Regions from separate parts of the Gardnerella bivia genome, predicted to be linked through region 1. Evidence: riboswitches for the same ligand, from Rfam matches in the RefSeq annotation. Region 1 holds a riboswitch; each other region holds the start of a gene.

Region 1 (4,315 bases):
GCATAATTTCATAGCCAACGCCTTGCTTGTCTTTTATACGCTCAATATTGCGAATTCTACGTTCAATATCTGAACCTTTACCAACTTTTTCTTTAATAGCTGCAGTTGGAGATTCAATCTCCAAAGATTCTCCAGTATTATCTGTCACAGAAAAATACAATTTAACATGAGGATAATCTCTAACGTCAGAGCCAACAATTCTTATTTTGTAATTATCAGCTACGTTTTGAGTAATCGCTGAACGAAGTTTACCGTATGGCATTTGGAAGCGATTTACCCAATTATAATAGGAAATCAATCCAGCTGGAACAGTAATAATAAGAATCGTGCAAATCACAGATACGATTTTCACCCACAAAGGCCAAAGAACAATTTTTGAATACACATTCTTAGTACCATAAGCAACATTCTTAAAACCATTAGCAATAGATGAAATAGCAGAGTCCATTGCATCATTAGGTGTCGAACTAAGAGAATTCGAATAATAATACGGCGAAGAACCAGATGGTACAGAAGAGCTAGATGATGCAGAGCTAGATGATGCAGAGCTAGATGGCACAGAACTAGATGTCACAGACGATTGAGCAGGAACTCCAGCAGAAGATTGAACGCCAGCAGACGAAGACGCACTATTTGAAGGAATTCCTTTAGGATTTCCGTAAGGTCTTGTTGGATAATTTGACGAAGGATTTGATTGAGGAGCGCCATACGGTCTAGAATATTGAGGATTATTCCCAACTGAATATGAATTATTAGGCGAATACGAACCATTATTTTGATAAGAATTAGAATAAGACGACTGCCCAGATCCTGGTTGACTCATATGAGAATTAGGCTGATAACCGTAGCCTTGATTAGATGAATACTGTGAAGATTGGTATTGATTCGACTGACTGTATGGAGAAGATTGAGAAGACGAAGAAGACGAAGAACCGTTTCCAAAAGAAGGTTGATGCAAAGGTTGATTCGGAGCCTGATTCAGATTATTTGTATGAGGATTATTTGTATGAGGATTTACATTGCTAGAACTAATATCATTATTATTTAAATTATTATTTCCACTAGAAGCAGAAATATTAGTGTTATTGAATCGTGAAAGATTATTCGGAGAATTATTAAACGCTAAACCCTTACTAAATTGAGTAGATTGATTAGTTCTACTAAAATTCGGCTGATTCGATAACGACTTTTGCTGATCTAGAATGTATGTAGGTTTAGAATTTGAATCATCTTTTCTTACAAGATTATTACCGCAGTTTTCACAAAATTTAGAATCCTCAGAATTATTATATCCGCACTTCGAGCAATTCATATCTTCTTCTCCAATGTATTTTAACGAAATAAAACGCCTAAAATAAACACTATAAGTCAATTATATACAATTAAAATATAGACACAAATTATCAATATCAATCAAAATATGCATAAAACTCGAATACAGTAAATACATCCAAAGCGATAAAATCAAAAATCTAGATATCACATGACATCGCGTGATATCACGGTTCGGGGTGCGCAAAATGCGCTGAGATTACACCCGTTGAACCTGATCTAGCTAGAACTAGCGAAGGGAATATCATATAAAATGCTTAATAACGATAACAAACACGAAAACATGATTAAAAACGAAAATACATATTTCGATACATCATTTTCAAAAAAAGCGCGCAAAAGAATGTTTATAAATGACGTAAGAAAATGTATTGAAACAGTACACAAAAATAATCCTTTAACGCATTGCATAACAAACATAATTGTGCAAGACATAACAGCTAATGCACTGTTAGCAGCAGGAGCATCTCCTATTATGGTATGCGATCCGAAAGAATCATATAATATTGCAAAAATCTCATCCGGAGTGCTCGTAAACGTTGGAACATTCCAAAAAGATTCAAGATCGCGCGCAATATACAGTTCTATTAAAGGTTGTGAAGAATCAGGAACTCCATGGGTTTTAGATCCTGTTGGAATTGGATTAGAAGCATTAGAAACTAGAAATAATTTTGTAAAAGATATAATAAAACATAATCCAACTGTTATACGCGCTAATGCGTCTGAAATTCTAGCTCTTTCAGGAATAAAAAGCGATATGAAAGGCGTTGACGCTAAAGATACAGTTGACAACGCTATCCAAGCAGCTAGAAAACTAGCCAAAAAATACGGGTCTGTTATATCAATTTCTGGAGTAGAAGACGCAGTTTACGCACACGGATGCTTCGCTAGAATAACAGGCGGAAGTAAGATCATGACAAAAGTGGTTGGCACTGGTTGCACTCTTGGAGCACTAATAGCAGCTTATGTTGGAGCAAACCCAGAACGACCATTAGCTGCAACAGTAGCAGCTCACGTTCACGCTAAAGCTGCAGGATCATACGCTGAACAACTTTCAATAGCACCAGGAACATTCCGCACTTTGTGGATTGACGCATTATCAACTCTAAGCGTTGAAAAAATGCTAGAACTCACAAATATAGAGTTCACTATTGAACCAACAGATTGGACTTTGTACTTAGTTACTGATCCTAAAATGAGCAACCGTGCTGAAGAAGACGTAGCTGTAGATAGCGTAGAAGGCGGAGTAACTGTATTACAACTACGAGATAAATATTGTGACGATGCAACAATTTCTTCTAAAGCTATAAAACTTAGAAAAGCGTTAATAAAATCACGTCATGCAAATGTACCTATTTTCATTGATGATTCAGTCAACGTTGCTTCTAAACTCGGATTTAATTTGCATATAGGTCAAAAAGATATGCCATTCGTTGAAGCACGCAAACAGATTCCTGCAGAATGGATGGTTGGATTATCTTGTGCAAGACCTGATTTAATGGAAAAAGCTTATAGAGAGTGCAAAGAACACGATGTACCTCTTCCAGATGTAATAGGTATTGGAGCAGCTTTCGCTACAACAACTAAAGAACACGATGTGCCACCACTTGGAATTGACGGAGTTAATGAAGTAGCTAAAGTAGCTCATAAAATGGGTGTAAAAACATTAGCTATCGGAGGAATCCACGAAAATACAGTATTCCCTATTAGAAATCTCGAAATCGATGGAGTATGTACTGTTTCTGCACTTATGCGCGCAAAAAACCCTAAAGAAGTTGCAAAAACTCTAAAAGACGTAATAACAAAGTAAAAAATCAAGAAGAGAACTTGAAATGCCTTAAAGAATTATCTAAAGCATTATAACGAGCTAAAACCCCGATAAGAGGACGACCTAAACCAGTTATAAGCTTTATTGCTTCAGTAGCCATCATTGCACCAATAATAGCTGCAGTAGCGCCTAAAACGGCAGACTTTGGAACAATTTCTTCAGGAGGAGGGCAAGGATACAAATCTCGTAAATTTGGACCTTTAAATGGAACAAAAACGCTTACTTGACCTTCATAATAGAGCACAGAACCGTAAACTTCTGGAGTTCCTACACTCCAAGCAGTATCTGCAATCAAAAAACGCGTTTCAAAATTATCACAGCCGTCAATTATTAAATCATGATTCTTTGCAAGTTGTTCAGCGTTATCTTTATTAAAACGTGACACAAGATTTATTTTTAATCCTGGAGATAAAGCTTGCAAACGCTTTTTAGCAAGTTGTGCTTTAGATTCTCCGCATTGATTAACAGTGTATAAAGTTTGCCTTTGTAAATTAGAAAGCTCAACAACATCATCATCACAAATAGTTATTTCACCAACGCCAGCAGCAGCAAGAGAAAGCAAGCATGGAGAACCAAGCCCTCCAGCGCCAATCATACAAACTTTCGCATTACGCAATAATTTCTGATGCTCATAAGTAAAATACGGCAAGAGCTTGTTGCGGCAAGTACGCTCATCCTCAAGCTCCTGCACGTTATCATAAGTTTTATCAATCAACATTTAATCACTTATAATACAGAGTCAGCCCAAGCGCGACCTTCAACAGGAGAAGAAGCAAGTGCATGTTCACGCTTAGGGATACGACCAGCATCATGAGCAAGCTTTCCAGCTTTCACTGCAGCAGCCATTGCATAACCCATCTTCACAGGATCTTGGCAACGAGTTACAGCACTTGCAAGAAGCACTCCAGAACATCCGAGTTCAAATGCTTTAACAACATCTGAAGCAGTACCAACGCCTGCATCCAAAATCACAGGAATATTTGATTCATTGCTTTCTTGAACAATTAGCTCAATATTTCTAGGATTTAAAATTCCAAGCCCTGTACCTATTGGAGCACCGCCCGGCATTATAGCTTTCACACCAAGCGAAACTAATCTACGAGCCACAATTGGATCGTCATTCGTGTAACACAGCACGCTAAAGCCTTCTTCAAC
Region 2 (4,315 bases), 740 kb from region 1:
CGATAACGTTGATTTTCCAGCTCCATTAGCTCCAACTAAAGCTGTAATTTGACCAGATTTGAACTCTAAGTTGATATGCTCTGCAATAGGTTTATCTGTATGACTTATAGACAAATCCTTAGTTGAAAGAATTACGTCACCATTTGCATTAGAAGAGTCATAATCTAATTTATAAGATATATCATCTGACTTTTTATAACGCGATGGCAACCAAATACCAAGATCTGTAAAATCTAAATCAGATCTATTAAAAACTTCATCAGGAGTTCCATCAGCTACTATAATTGTGCGAGCAAACGAGGAACGCGCAATATCATCATCGTGGACTTCTTCTAAAGATTCAGATTCTGAAATATCTTCATCTAAACCTAAGACCACAACCCTATCAATCATGTCAATCCACGGTTCAGCATGATGCTCAACAAGTAACATTGTTGAATGAGCAGAATCTAAAACATTTTTAACAGCTTTAACAACTTGATCGACTCCATTTGGGTCAAGATTTGCTGTAGGCTCATCTAAAAGCAAAATACTTGGCTTCATTGCCAACGCTCCAGCTAAAGCCAAACGCTGCTGCTGACCACCGCTTAAATGCGATGTTGAACGATGTAATTGTAAACCTTCCAATCCAACTTTTTTAAGGCTTTCATTGACTTGCTGCCAAATCAACTCGTGAGGAACGTTCATATTTTCTAGACCAAAAGCAACGTTATCTCCCAATCTTTGGAAAATTGCTTGAGAATCTGGATCTTGTAATACTAATCCAACTTTTCCTATAGCTTGACGAACAGGAATATCGTCAACATACACACAGCCTTCGCTTATTCCACCATCTTCATCTTCTACTGGAATCATTCCGTTTGATTCTTTTGATTCTTCAGATTCTTTAGATTTTTCAGAAGATAAAATAACGTTACTGCCTATAATTCCGGCAGCACCTGCAAGAATAGTGGATTTTCCTATGCCTGATGCTCCTAGAAGCAGAACTTTCTGCCCCGCTTCAATAGTGAGATTCAACCCACGAACGGCGAAATGTTTGCGAGTTGCATGACGATAACCCCAATTATCGAAACGTAGTTGAGCGTTACAAGAATCCGACGGAAGGAATGTTTCGGAATTCTTAATATCTTCTTCTCTTATAGCTTCTGCTTTAGAGTCATCAGGCATAGTAATCCTTTTATGGCAATGATATTTAACGACCGGATGCGAAGGAACTTAACGCGCCAGTTTCACGTATTCCCTTATATAAGAACCACATAAGAAGACCTGCAAACACTGCTCCTGAAACAGCGCTTGTAATAAGATACGTGATTCCGTAACTTCCTAATAAGTCAATACCTTGCAAGTTCTTAACAAAGCTAAATGCCCAAGAACCAACACCAGAAATAGCTCCAGCAAGAGTTGCATACCAAATATTCCAATGCTTATAAAGCAATACGAGGAATACGATTTCTGCACCAACACCCTGAACTACTGCAACAAGATACGTATCTAAAACGCCCCAAATATTACCCATGAAGCCTTCAATAACACCAGCAAGTACTTCAGCATAAAGAGCAGCGCCAGGCTTACGAACTATGATTGCAGCTAGAGGGCCTGCAAAAAGCCACAAGCCGTTAATTAAACCAGCCATTCCAGGAGTTATTGACTCAAGGAAATTCCAAGGTACTGTGCAAAAAGCTGAAACAACCCAATAAATTACAGCAGATACAACAGCTATTGCGGAAGCTACTGCAATATCAGCAACACGCCACCTTAAGCTTAACTTAGTAGAAATATTTTCTTCTGACATAATAGTGCCTTTCTTTCATGTGCTACAAAACGTAACACAACTTGAGGCACGGGAAACAGACCTCCGTGCGCCAGCATTATCTGGATTCACGTTCAAGCGGTTTTTCTCAGCTTTTCTCGTGTGAAAAAAGCACCCGTGTCCGTTGGAGAGTTTACGACATTGCGTAGACTCAATTAAAATTTATGCGATTTGCGTTTAATTTGACGATAAAATAACGCTTTAACTAATCAAACTACTTAGCAAATAAAATTTACTTAGCTTCATAAACATACTTAAGCAAAGTCAAACTTATTTAAAGATATCAAAACTTACTTAGCTAACCTGTCTAAAAGCAAAGCTTCAGTCACAATATTTGATTGCAATCCAGAAAGAGAAATAGACTCGTTCGGACTATGAGCGTTAGATTGAGGATCTTCTGGTCCTGTCACTAAAACTTGAGCTTTAGGGAAAATGCGCTGCAATTCTGGAATAAACGGAATAGAACCGCCTTCGCCTTTGTTAATAGGTTCAACACCAAAAGCATCTTTCATAGAAGCTAAAGCATCTTTAGTAGCAATAGCAGAAGGATCCATAGCCCATCCCATGCCATTATCTAAAGGCTCTACGCTAACTTCAGCTCCAAATGGAGCGTGAGATACTAAGAAATCACTTAAAGCTTTTTGAGCATCCTCCGGACGCTGGCAAGGAGCTGTTCTAAGAGAAAGACGCAAACGAGTTTCATGAGCAATAACATTAAAACTTTCTTCAACTGGATGAGCATCCATGCCAATTACTGTTAAGCTTGGTTTAGTCCACATTCTTGAAGCCAAAGATCCTGTGCCTGCAAGCTTATAAGAATCAACTACAGACGAATCAGCGCGAACTTGATTCTCGTCTAAATCACGTTGCAAACCACCAATTGGCTCTTGAGATTCAATTCCAGGAACAGCTAAATCGCCATCCTTGTTATAAAGCGAAGCAACAAGCATTGAAGCAAGCGTGTAAGCGTCTAAAATCGGACCGCCAAATTGCCCAGAATGAACTTGATGATGAAGAACTTTAACTTTAACATCTAACGTAGTATTTCCACGCAAGCTAGTTGTAAGGCTTGGGATATTTGCAGACCAATTACCAGAATCAGCTACAATAATCACATCTGAATCAAACTCATCTTTATGCGATTCAATGAACGGTATGAAGCTAGGAGAACCCATCTCCTCTTCGCCTTCAATAAATACTTTAATATTTACACACAGTTCATCGCTCAAAGCTTTTAGAGCACCATAGTGAATCGCGATTCCACCACCATCGTCTGCACTGCCACGCCCATACAAACGACCATCTATTTCAGTGCCTTTGAAAGGATCTGTGTTCCACTCGCTTTCATCTGGAACAGGCTGAACATCGTGATGAGCATAAAGTAACACTGTTGGAGCGCTAGGATCCACAATTCGAGAGCCAACTACTTCAAAAGCACCATCAGTTCCATCTGGATTTTTTGACTGTTCAACTCGAGCATCAACACCGACTTCACGCAAAACTTTAGCCACATACTCTGCAGAAACGCGCATATGTTCTCCAGTAATGCCTTTAGCAGAAACAGCACCTAAAGAAATCTTCTTATTTAACACACAAAGCACGTCATCGAAAACGTTTTTGACTCTCTCACGCACATCTTCAACTGCTAAAGTAGCCATGAATCCTCCAAAATCTATTTAAAAAATAATACACTAATGATTGCTAATAATTCTTGCAAGCTTTTCATAAAAAATAATTAAATTTACTTACCTCGCATAGCACGTCTGCTTATATGCTGTTTTTTAGTAGGATCTATGCCTTTAGGAATACCAAATCCGCTTTTGCTTTGCAAAGTGCTTAAACGATTGTTCACATTTGCAAGTTCTAGTTTAGTCATAAAGAATCTACGGCGTGGGTGAAGTTTCGCTAATAACACAAACTTATGATTAGTTTGCTGATAACTTTTTGCATGAAGTACTTTATCTCGCAAATCTTTAAGTTTTACTTCTTTTTCGCTTTCACCTACAACGAATTTATACACTGGAATTAAAGATCCTAATGTTATGTGCTTAATGCTTTGCTCTTGACGATTCATTGCGTTCATAACGCGTTCATAATTGCCTTCGCCAATAAGAAATATGCCATTATGACCTGTTCCGCGCCAAATTGCATCTTTAGTGCGAGGATCTACCCAAATCGGCTGCTGTGGGAATGAGAATCCGCCTTTATTTATAGATGAAAGTATGCCTATTGCAGCTCCAGATTTGCCTTCGAGTCGAGCATAGCCTACTTTATCTGCTCTCTTAGTTAGAACAATCGTAAAAAGTAAGAATCCAAGCATTATTGCTGTGATCATCATCATAATAAAAGTGACAATTGACCAATGCAACAAGAATCCAATAATTAAGCCTAAAACAACAGGAGCTAGGAATGCTAACGCAAGAAACCATGGCAACTGCTTATCATCACTGTGCGTATATTTATATATTCGTATGATTTGAGAAAAAATATTATTTCGCGAGCTTT
Region 3 (4,315 bases), 370 kb from region 1:
TAATAATGGGATTATAACAAACTTGCGATTATCTCTCTCTTTATGCGGAATAGTAAGATTTTCACTTTCAAAAACGCATCTATCGTAATCAATAATATCTAAATCAATAGTTCTAGGACCCCAACGAATGATTCTTTTTCTATGCAAACGTTGCTCTATTTCGTGAATGAAATCTAAAAGCTCATAAGGAGTTAAATCTGTACGGAATTTAAGACCTATATTATAAAAACTATCTTGCTCAATATCTCCAACTGGCTCAGTTTCATATACGGAAGAAACAACAACACCGCTTATATGAGAATCTTCTTTTAACATTGATACAGCTTGTTGCAGATTCTTTAAGCGATCCCCCATGTTACTTCCAGCGCTTACGTATACTAACGAACTCATAAATCCCCCCAAAATAGTGTATCTAATTGTGATTTTAAAAAAGGAACACGTTCGACTCATAACATATTCAATTATTCAATTATCTATTAGCAAATAATTGAATTGTTTTTCAAACATTTCCATGTTTAATTATATACGGCTATTAAATAATACACTTTCATATAATTATTTATATATGTTAAATTGAACACATAAAACTTCGAAAGTTAAATTGAACACATAAAACTTAGCGAATATGCAAAGACGGTCAATTACAAAAGCAATCGACCGTCTTATAAATATTTAATAGCTTTTACTAAATACTTATTAGATTTTAATATGCTTAACTTGCAACACTACTTAACGTATTTCTTGCAAGCTTTGAAAGCATCGTAACCAGCGTACTTAGCAGTAGAGCCAAGCTCTTCCTCAATCTCAAGCAAGCGATTGTACTTAGCAATGCGCTCACCACGAGCAGGAGCACCAGTCTTGATCTGACCAGTGTTCTTAGCAACAGCGAGATCAGAAATTGTAGTGTCTGGTGTTTCTCCAGAGCGATGGGAAACCATAGAAGTGAAACCGTTCTTGGTTGCAAGTTCAATTGCATCAAGAGTTTCAGTAACAGAACCAATCTGGTTCAACTTCACGAGCAATGAATTAGCTGCACCAAGTTCAATGCCCTTAGCCAAACGCTTTGGATTAGTGACGAGCAAATCATCACCAACGAATTGCAAACGATCACCAAGACGCTTGGTGATTTCTGCCCAATCATCCCATCCTTCTTCCTGGAATGGATCTTCGATGGAAACAATTGGATACTCGTTAATGAGCTTCTCGTAGTAATCAAGCATATAAGCAGATTCACGATCTTCACCATCAAAACGATACTTTCCGTTTTCTTTGTTGTAGAATTCGGAAGAAGCAACATCAAGAGAAATACCAATCTGCTTTCCTGGCTCATAACCTGCAGCTGCAATTGCATCCATAATATACTTCAATGAATCCTCATTGGACTTCATCTTTGGAGCAAAACCGCCTTCATCGCCAAGGCCAGTAGCTAAGCCTTCCTTCTTCAAAACGTTCTTCAAAGTATGGTAAACTTCAACGCCAGCGCGCAATGCTTCACTATAAGTATTGAAGCCGTATGGAGAAATCATGTATTCCTGAATATCGGTTGCAAAATCAGCATGAGCACCACCGTTCATGATGTTCATATTTGGTACTGGAAGAATGTGACCATTCGTGCCACCAATATAACGATACAATGGAAGTTCTGCAGATTCAGCAGCTGCATAAAGTGCAGCAAGAGAAACTCCAAGAATAGCATTAGCACCAAGCTTGCCCTTGTTTGGAGTACCATCAAGCTCAATCATTGTTTCATCAAGAGCGCGCTGATCAGTGGCATCCATGCCAATAACCTTTGGCGCGATTACTTCGTTAACAGCCTTAACTGCTTGCAAAGTACCCTTGCCTTGGTAGCGAGACTTGTCGCCATCACGGCGCTCCCAAGCCTCAGCTTCACCAGTTGAAGCACCTGAAGGCACTAAACCGATGCCTTGAGCACCATCTTCAGTTTCCAAATAAACTTGAACAGTAGGATTTCCACGAGAATCCAAAATTTCGCGTGCATATACGCTTTCAATAGCTGCCACAACTACTCCTTATAACTTATGGGTTGTGATGACTCTTCCAAGATTAGTGCGTTTTATGGACGTTATAAGATAGAATCGCACATTTATGCCGTGAACGTTCACATAAATTAAATAACAATCTAAAATAAATCAAAATATACTTAAAAATTTTAACTAAAAGCATTTTTAAGAGCAACAAATAAACTTTGTAATAGATTTCATAAATCTCAAAAAATTTTAAATAAGAGTCAACAAAAACTTTAACTAAGACATGTAACAAAAACTTTAACAAAAACTTTAACTAAGACATGCTAATACACATGCTAATACACATGCTAATACACATGCTAAAACACAAATAAAAACACAAATAAAAACTACACAACTTTTAAAAAATCCTTACATTCTACAACACTTGTCCATACCCATAAGCGATAATTGGCACGGACACGGGGTGCGCAGTATGTCATGCTATAACCAATAATTTATAGCGTATTGCGCTGAGATCATACTCGTCGAACCTGATATAGTTAGCACTATCGAAGGGATTGTCGAATGAGTTACCATTCGCATGACGAAGCAAAAAAGATATTGAAGATTGTATGCAATGTGTTGTCTTCATGCAAAATTTGGATTTCTACAATTGTAATTTTGCTTTTGTGGTTTTTCACTACACTTTCTCCAATTGAAAATCGAGCTTTACCTTCCCCTCTTGAGGTAGTGCAAGCATTTATTGACTTAAATAACGAAGGAATACTTATGCCTTCATTGGCAATAAGTATTTTTCGAGTTATTGCAGGACTATTATTAGGTATCGCTTTCGCTGTTCCAGCCGGGCTACTCGCAGGAGGCAGTAAACTTGGCAATACAATAATTGACAAGCCAAGCCATATGCTACGTTCAATACCATTCCCAGCTTTAGCTCCATTATTCATTATTTTTCTAGGAATAGATGAAATGATGAAGATTGCTCTTATCGCCGTTGGAGTTTTTGGACCTATGTATGTAAATATCCGCGATGGAGTTAGAAATATTGATCCAAAATTATTAGAATTAGCTCAAGCTTATAACGTTAAAAAATCAACTATTTTTACAAAGATTTTGCTTCGTGGCACATTACCAAGTTTTATGACTGGTTTACGATTCGCAATATCTGTTGCTTGGGTAGCTTTAGTAACTTGTGAAACAGTTAATTCTTCAATAGGACTTGGATATATTCTTGCTCGCGCTCAACAATTCTTTAGACCGGAACAAACTATGGCATGCATTATTTTATATGCAATTGCAGGTCTTAGCTCAGAATTTACAGCAAACATATTTGAATATGCTCTTATGCCAGAGCGAAGAAAGCGAAAAAGAAAAACTAAAAAAGAAGAAATTAAAAACTAAAAGATAATCACAAAATAACCAAAACAACATAAAACAAAAGGAACTAATTATGTTTAATTTTAATGCGTCAAACATAAGTAAACGCGCTTTAGCTGTAACATGCGCCCTCTGCGCAACAATAGCTCTTGCATCATGTGGTAGCGCTCAACAATCTAAACAATCATCTTCATCAAGCAATGGAACTATGCGTGTAGCATATCTTTCAACAGCTAATTATCTAACAACTTTGAAAAATGATGATTTTGCACAAAAAGAATTTGGCAAATCAACAGTAAAATTTACAGGACCTTACGCTCCACTAGACGCATATGCTGCAGTAAATAGCGGAGCTGCAGACGCTTCTTCAACAGGAACTACTCGCTTTATTGATTGGGCTTCAAAAAATCAACCGTGGGTTGCATTCGCTATTGAATACTACAACGGAGATTCTCAAGGAATAGTAGCAGCTCCTAATAGCGGTATTAAAACACTAAAAGACTTGTATGGAAAGAAAATTGGAATCATAGCTAAAGGTGGAACTGGAGATTACGTAATTCACCGTTCATTTGAAAAAGCTGGACTAGACGTTTCTAAAGTTCAAGAAGTTGAAATGAGTCCTAAAAACTTCCAAGTAGCTTTCACAACTAAAAAGATTGACGCACTAGCAACATTTGACCAGAATTTAGCAGCAGCTTTAGCGACTCCAGGATCAAAACGAATTGTTAATGCTAAAGATTATGGAAATCTAAACGTTTCTATACACATGGTTTCTGCATCATTTGCTAAAAAGCATCCAGATTTAGTTAAGAAAATGTATCGCGCATTAGTTAAGGAAGCCCAAAAAGCAAAGAAAGATCCTAGCGTGATCACTAACGCTTATAAAGAATTTGGTGCATCTGAAAGCACGCTTAAAGAAGTCGCAAAGTTCTACGTTCCAGACATTCTTC

The links. A riboswitch is a leader RNA that binds a small molecule or an ion and turns the genes downstream of it on or off. The one in region 1 is predicted to bind thiamine pyrophosphate.
Region 2: another riboswitch for thiamine pyrophosphate. It lies ahead of HXT27_RS00860 (ECF transporter S component); the one in region 1 lies ahead of thiM (hydroxyethylthiazole kinase).
Region 3: another riboswitch for thiamine pyrophosphate. It lies ahead of HXT27_RS05710 (ABC transporter permease); the one in region 1 lies ahead of thiM (hydroxyethylthiazole kinase).

Annotation. Positions count from the first base shown of each region.
Region 1 is NZ_CP058399.1:1,069,197-1,073,511, reverse strand. It holds gene HXT27_RS04255 (VWA domain-containing protein) at 1-1,312, opposite strand, end outside; TPP riboswitch at 1,498-1,591, shown strand; gene thiM (hydroxyethylthiazole kinase) at 1,586-3,142, shown strand; gene HXT27_RS04245 (HesA/MoeB/ThiF family protein) at 3,147-3,878, opposite strand; gene HXT27_RS04240 (thiazole synthase) at 3,887-4,315, opposite strand, start outside.
Region 2 is NZ_CP058399.1:174,570-178,884, forward strand. It holds gene HXT27_RS00855 (ATP-binding cassette domain-containing protein) at 1-1,167, opposite strand, end outside; gene HXT27_RS00860 (ECF transporter S component) at 1,193-1,792, opposite strand; TPP riboswitch at 1,837-1,939, opposite strand; gene HXT27_RS00865 (dipeptidase) at 2,101-3,468, opposite strand; gene HXT27_RS00870 (DUF4191 domain-containing protein) at 3,552-4,315, opposite strand, start outside.
Region 3 is NZ_CP058399.1:1,438,112-1,442,426, forward strand. It holds gene folK (2-amino-4-hydroxy-6-hydroxymethyldihydropteridine diphosphokinase) at 1-390, opposite strand, end outside; gene eno (phosphopyruvate hydratase) at 726-2,021, opposite strand; TPP riboswitch at 2,441-2,566, shown strand; gene HXT27_RS05710 (ABC transporter permease) at 2,556-3,389, shown strand; gene HXT27_RS05715 (ABC transporter substrate-binding protein) at 3,439-4,315, shown strand, end outside.